Regions from separate parts of the Sporosarcina sp. P19 genome, predicted to be linked through region 3. Evidence: riboswitches for the same ligand, from Rfam matches in the RefSeq annotation. Region 3 holds a riboswitch; each other region holds the start of a gene.
What was found. A riboswitch is a leader RNA that binds a small molecule or an ion and turns the genes downstream of it on or off. The one in region 3 is predicted to bind S-adenosylmethionine.
Positions count from the first base shown of each region.

Region 1: linked by a shared signal. The riboswitch ahead of metK (methionine adenosyltransferase) and the one ahead of CSV74_RS15640 (methionine ABC transporter ATP-binding protein) in region 3 are both predicted to bind S-adenosylmethionine.
Region 2: linked by a shared signal. The riboswitch ahead of metA (homoserine O-acetyltransferase MetA) and the one ahead of CSV74_RS15640 (methionine ABC transporter ATP-binding protein) in region 3 are both predicted to bind S-adenosylmethionine.

Region 1 covers NZ_PDYR01000009.1:124,565-126,836, reverse strand. The annotation lists gene pckA (phosphoenolpyruvate carboxykinase (ATP)) at 1-664, opposite strand, end outside; SAM riboswitch class I at 842-961, shown strand; gene metK (methionine adenosyltransferase) at 1,138-2,272, shown strand, end outside.
Region 2 covers NZ_PDYR01000009.1:58,187-60,458, forward strand. The annotation lists gene CSV74_RS10825 (YetF domain-containing protein) at 1-175, opposite strand, end outside; gene metA (homoserine O-acetyltransferase MetA) at 242-1,150, opposite strand; SAM riboswitch class I at 1,243-1,349, opposite strand; gene CSV74_RS10835 (AbrB/MazE/SpoVT family DNA-binding domain-containing protein) at 1,500-1,769, shown strand; gene CSV74_RS10840 (thioredoxin family protein) at 1,893-2,207, opposite strand.
Region 3 covers NZ_PDYR01000021.1:23,025-25,296, forward strand. The annotation lists gene CSV74_RS15635 (methionine ABC transporter permease) at 1-232, opposite strand, end outside; gene CSV74_RS15640 (methionine ABC transporter ATP-binding protein) at 225-1,250, opposite strand; SAM riboswitch class I at 1,748-1,853, opposite strand; gene CSV74_RS15645 (thioredoxin family protein) at 1,903-2,202, opposite strand; gene CSV74_RS15650 (toprim domain-containing protein) at 2,195-2,272, opposite strand, start outside.

The sequences.
Region 1 (2,272 bases), on a different contig from region 3:
CGTTTGCTGAACAGTGCATAGATAAGATATCTTGCTCTGGAAGCAAGAAGTTCATAACAGAGAAAATAGACTTTTTCATTTCTCCAGCGTACTCTGTACCACCGATCAAGACGATGCGCTTTTCAAGCGACACAATGATGAACGTTTCAGAGTTTGTGCCATCCACTTTTGGATCCGCTTTGAATGAAGGGGCAGCCAAAATTGTGAATTGCGATTCGTGTGCTTTTAATTCTTCTTCGGTTGGACGGATGAATAATTGGTGAACAAACAGATTTTGCCAAGCTAATTCATTAATTACTTGGATAGACAATTGAGAGTCTTTATCTGCTCCTGCAAACCCTTTAAATACAAAGAGTTCATCTTTTAACTTCAAATGATCAATGACTTTCGTGTATAATGAATCAAAGATCTCTTCTGAAATCGGACTGTTCGTGCTACCCCAATCTACTTTATCCTTAGACACTGCATCTTCAACGATGAATTTGTCCTTAGGTGAGCGTCCTGTATATTTACCTGTACGTGCAGTGATCGCACCGTCGGCAGAAAGTTTGGCTTCGTCTCTTGCTACTGCTTTTTCCGTTAATTCTGCCACAGACGCTTGGATCGTCACGTTGCTTCCACTAAGAAGACTTTTTAAGCTATCATCAATTTTTGCAGATATCATGTTTACATACCGTCCTTTGCGTAGTCGATTTATTTTTATCTTAATAAGAATATCCTAATTCGTAAATAGTATAACACATTAAGAATATTAATCTATACTAATGGAAAACTCAAGTGATTTAGGATAAATAATTTGACAAAATCCAAACTTTTTAATACGATGTGACATGAACGGATACTCTTATCCCGAGTTGGTGGAGGGTACAGGCCCTGTGAAACCCGGCAACCTGCAATAGACGTACGTCTAACGCGAAGGTGCCAAACCTGAAGCAAGGTTTAATTCCTTGGACGATAAGAGTGAAAGGTGCTGCGCGTGAAATTTTGCCTTTTACTCATGGATTGAAAATGAGTGGAGGGCTTTTTATATTGTCTAGCCCTGAATCCTTATGGTATATGCTTGACGTCTAGGCGTGGAACTTTACCAGGGACTTATGAGAGTACCGTATCATGATGCTTAATATAGGGGGAAACAAAATGACAAACCGTCGACTGTTTACATCAGAATCAGTTACAGAAGGCCATCCTGACAAGATGTGCGACCAAATATCAGACGCAATTTTAGATGCGATCCTAACGGAAGATCCAAATGCGCGTGTGGCATGTGAAACGAGCATCACGACTGGACTCGTATTAGTAATGGGAGAAATCACTACGACAACGTATGTGGATATTCCAAAAGTCGTTCGCGACACTGTAAAGGAAATCGGGTATGTTCGTGCGAAATATGGCTTCGATTACGAGACGTCCGCTGTACTTACTTCCATTGACGAGCAATCACCTGAAATCGCTGCAAGTGTCAACGTGGCACTCGAAGCACGTGAAGGTTCTATGTCAGATGAAGAATTAGATGCAATCGGTGCAGGAGACCAAGGTCTAATGTTTGGATATGCATGTAACGAAACACCGGAATTAATGCCTTTACCAATTAGTCTTTCTCATAAATTGGCACATCGCTTGGCGCAGGCACGTAAAGAGGAACTTATTACGTATTTACGTCCTGACGGAAAAACACAAGTAACGGTAGAATACGATCAAGATAATAATCCCGTGCGAATTGACACAATCGTTATTTCCACACAACATCACCCTGAAGCGACACTCGAGCAAATTGAGAAGGATATTAAGGAAGTTGTCATTGATGCAGTAGTTCCAAAAAACTTATTGGACGAGCATACTAAATACTTCATTAATCCTACTGGCAGCTTTGTTGTAGGTGGACCTCAAGGAGACTCCGGTCTAACTGGACGTAAAATCATCGTTGATACGTACGGTGGATATGCTCGTCATGGTGGCGGTGCTTTCTCGGGGAAAGACGCTACAAAAGTAGACCGTTCCGCTTCTTATGCAGCACGCTATGTTGCAAAGAACATCGTTGCAGCAGGACTTGCTGAACACTGTGAAGTTCAGTTGGCGTATGCTATTGGAGTAGCGAGCCCGGTTTCCATTTCGATCAATACATTCGACACCGGTAAACTTTCCGAGACTCAATTAGTGGAGTTCGTACGCGAATTATTTGACCTTCGTCCAGCGGGAATCATTAAAATGCTTGACCTGCGTCGTCCAATCTACAAACAAACAGCAGCATACGGTCACTTCGGCCGCACTGATA
Region 2 (2,272 bases), on a different contig from region 3:
CTCCCGCCAAGTTGGCTGCAATCGAACCAATCGTTATGCCTGTTACATAATGAAAGAAAGTCAGCTGAGACACTTGTTTCTTCCCCATGAAGCGCGCTAAGATCAACAGTACAATAAATGAAATCACCGTTCGTAAAGTCATTTCCCAAAAAGCCAATTCCCAAAATTCATTTATGTTCACTGCATACACCTCCAGTAGTCGGAGTATGTGCAAACTATAGGAATTTATACTGCAATTCTTTTAACTCCAGTTGTAAGGAGTTTTTTGGTAGACGTAGTAATTAAGCCAATTAGAGAATAATAAATGCGTGTGGGAACGCCAAGTATTCATAGGTTCTTTTGATGGATCATCATTCGGATAATAATTTACAGGAATGTCAATATCAGAACCTTTTTCTACATCGCGAGCATATTCATCCCCCAAGGTATGTGCATCGTACTCTAAATGTCCAGTTACCATAATATGCTTTGCGTCATTTGAGATCACAATGAATGCACCTGCCTCTTCAGAAGCGGAAAGTAGAGTCAAATCGGGATGACTCTTTATTTCTTCTAATGAAACCCCCGTATGGCGTGAGTGTGGCGCTACAAATACATCATTGAATCCGCGTGCCAAGTTCACTGTCGGATCGGTAATATCATGTGAAAATACTCCAAAACATTTCTTTGATAACTCGAACTTGTCAATTCCGTAATGATGATAAAGGGCCGCTTGTGCCCCCCAGCAAATATGGAGCACTGATGTAACGTTCGTTTTTGTCCATTCCATGATCTCTTTTAACTCTTTCCAATAGACTACATCTTCAAATTGTAAAAGTTCGATTGGCGCACCTGTGATGATCATACCGTCAAAACGACGAGCTTTAACATGTTCAAACGTAGTATAGAAGGTTTCTAAATGAGTCTGACTGACGTTTTTTGAAACATAGGATGCTGTATTGAGGAATGTGACATTCACTTGTAATGGTGTATTTCCAAGCAATCGAAGCAATTGTAACTCGGTCTTCTCTTTTTCAGGCATCAAGTTCAAAATCAAAATATTGATTGGACGGATATCCTGTGTTGTGGCACGTTCTTCATCCATAATAAAGATTTTCTCTTCTTTCAATAATTCTCCTGCTGGTAGATGTTTCGGTATATTAATCGGCATACTATTTCCCCCTTAACGTTCTATTATTACTAATTCTATACAAAAAACCCTCATTTCTATTAGATAAGAAAATGAGGGTTGACTGTTCACCGTTCTTATCTCTCAAGACAACAATCTTGTTGGAGGTAGCACCTTCCTGTATGCACAGAGGTTGCTGAAGCTTCATCAGGCCAATTCCCTCAGCTTCTCTTGATAAGAAATATTTAATTACTGACTATTATAGCATTAATAATTTAATTGTATAGCAGAATTATCAAATTGTTCTGCGCATTTTAGTTTTGTAAATTGTAGATGGTCTATTTTTGTGTATAATAGAAAATACCAACTACTTTTCTTCGAGGAGGAGCTTATGAAATCTTTAGGTATAGTTCGTAAAGTTGATCATCTCGGCAGGATTGTCATTCCAAAAGAACTTCGGAATTCTATGTCGCTCGATCAAGGTGACCCTATCGAAATTTTCGTAGAGGATGACAGAATTATATTGAGAAAATATCAGGTCAACAGAGCATGTTTTATCACCGGCGATGTGATGGATGAAAACAAGCAATTGTCGAACGGTCTATACATCAGTCCACGAGGCGCAAAAATCCTTATAGAGCAGCTGAAAGATTTCACATAATACAAATATATAAGAACTATTGTAGAATCTTTTCTTATAAAAAAGGACCGAAAACAACAGTTACAGTTGTCTTCAGTCCTTTTGTTTGATTGTCTCTTGATCCACTCACAGAGAATTATTGCATTACGTTAAACTATTAATAAACTCCTCAATCTCTTCTTTAGTTTTACGATTCTTACTTACCAAACGACCTTTTTCTGTTCCTTCGCTAAATGCCACGAAACTAGGAATACCGAATATATCCAACTGACTGCAAAGGTCTATAAATTCATCACGATCAACCGAGATGAACTCATACTCTGCAAACTCAGTTTCTAGTGTAGGCAAGAATGGTTCAATCACTCTACAATCTGGACACCAGTCTGCAGTGAATAAGAAAATTACTCTTTCTTCCTGTTTAAGTTGCTCAAATTGCTCTAGAGATTCTAATTTTTTCAATTTCCAACACTCCTCTTCACGAATAGTATAAGCTCACTATAACACTTTTATCTGTACTTCTTCTC
Region 3 (2,272 bases):
TAATCAAAATAATAAAAGGTATCGATCGGAATATATTTACGAATGCGCCTGTAAAGACATTCGTGATTTTATTTGCCCATAACTGACCCGGATTTGTTAAAAACAATAACAGACCGAGTGCAATACCAAAAATAAACGTGAAGACCGTTGAGTAGGCAGACATATAAAGCGTCTCGCCCGTTGCTTGCCACATTTTATCCCAGTTAACGTTCGGGAACCATTGCTCAATCATGGATCAGCACCTCCGTCTTCACTTCATTGGCGTCTAGGAACGCAATGGCTTCCTCTATAACTGCCGCGTCCCCTACTAGTTGCAAGACAAGTGTGCCGTATGCGCCGTCACGTGTCGTCGAAATATTCCCTTGCACGATGTTGACATCGATTGAGAATGTACGAATTAATTCAGCAAGCACTGGCTGCTCTGTACGTTCGCCAATGAAAGCTAACTTGATCAACTTGCCATGCGGTGACTCTTCCTGTAAATGCGCCATCGCTGCGTCCGTATCGCCTGTATCGGTCACCTGCGATATGAAACGCTTCGTAATATCCGCTTGAGGGGATTGGAAAACATCCAGCACATTGCCCGCTTCCACGACTTGCCCGGCTTCCATGACCGCCACGCGATGACAGATCTTTCGGATGACGTGCATTTCATGCGTAATCAAAACGATTGTTAATCCAAGACGTTCATTAATATCCGTCAATAAATCCAGAATCGCATTCGTCGTCTCAGGATCGAGTGCGGACGTTGCTTCATCACAAAGTAATACTTCGGGATCATTTGCAAGCGCGCGCGCAATACCGACACGTTGCTTCTGACCACCTGATAACTGCGATGGATACGCCTGCTCACGGCCTGTCAGTCCAACGAGATCAATCAATTCCTTCACTTTTTGCTTACGTGCCGATTTCTTCACGCCAGCAATTTCAAGAGGAAACATAATATTCTCTTCTACTGTTCTTGACCACAGTAAGTTAAAGTGCTGGAAAATCATACTGATTTTCTGACGCGCATTGCGAAGGCCAGCACCTTTCAATGTCGTCATTTCTTGTCCGTGAATCATAATACTACCGGACGTAGGTGTTTCAAGACCGTTCAATAGTCGAATTAATGTACTTTTCCCTGCCCCACTATATCCGATGACGCCGAAAATTTCTCCCTCTTCGATGGCTAATGTCACATCATCTACTGCGACAATTTCTGAACGGTTCAATTGGAATCTTTTATGAACGTTTGTTAGTTGAATCATTTTCCGCACCACCTTTATTAAGTCTTTTCATTATGTGTTTTAGAAAGCTACATTGCGCTTTCCGCTTTTGTTTCATCCAGCTGCAGATGCCAGCTCCTCGGGTCGTTTCAAACTTTCCAAAAAGGCAAAGTGCGCCTTTGGGGTAAGTCCTCCAACGCCTGTCGGAGCTAAACGGCATCTTCCGCTTTTGTTTCATCCAGCTGCAAGCGCCAGGCTCTCGGGTCGTTTCAGACTTTCCAAAAAGGCAAAGAACGCCTTTGTGGTAAGTCCTCCAACGCCTGTCGGAGCTAAACGGCATCTTCCGCTTTTGTTTCATCCAGCTGCAAGCGCCAGGCTCTCGGGTCGTTTCAGACTTTCCAAAAAGGCAAAGAACGCCTTTGTGATAAGTCTTCCAACGCCTGTCGAGCCTACACGGCGCTTTCCGCTTTAGAATAAAAAAAGCCTTCCTGCAGACAAGCAGAAAGGCCGAACGTATGTAGTTATGTACGTTACCATTTCTCTCATCTATCAAAGCGTTAGGCTTTGAGTGAATTGGCACCATTTCACAAACGTGACGGTTGCCGGGCTTCATAGGGCACTTCCCTCCACCGCTCTTTATAAGAGTTACGTATTCAATTGATTAACTACTTATACCATACTTTTATATCTATTGTCAACTGAGCTTCTCTAGCAAGTACGGGACGGATTGAAAGGCGTAAATCTTTTCTAAAGGCTGTCCTTTGCGCTGAATGAGTAAACAAGGGACACTTTCCACCTCATATTCTATTGCGATTTCCTGCACGTAATTCAAGTCTGCCTTTCCAATCGGTAATTTCGGACACATTGTCTCGATCACCGTGAGCATTTTTGAAGCGACTGCACACGTTCCGCACATCGGTGTATATAAATAAAAAGCGGCTACTTGCTCTGCCGCCTGTGCACGTTGCCAGTCTTCAATTGTCCAATTATTCATGTGGTCCACCTGCCAAGTATTTGGAATGTACTTTAAAATTGGCGGCAGCTAAAATGCTAGCCAATAGTTT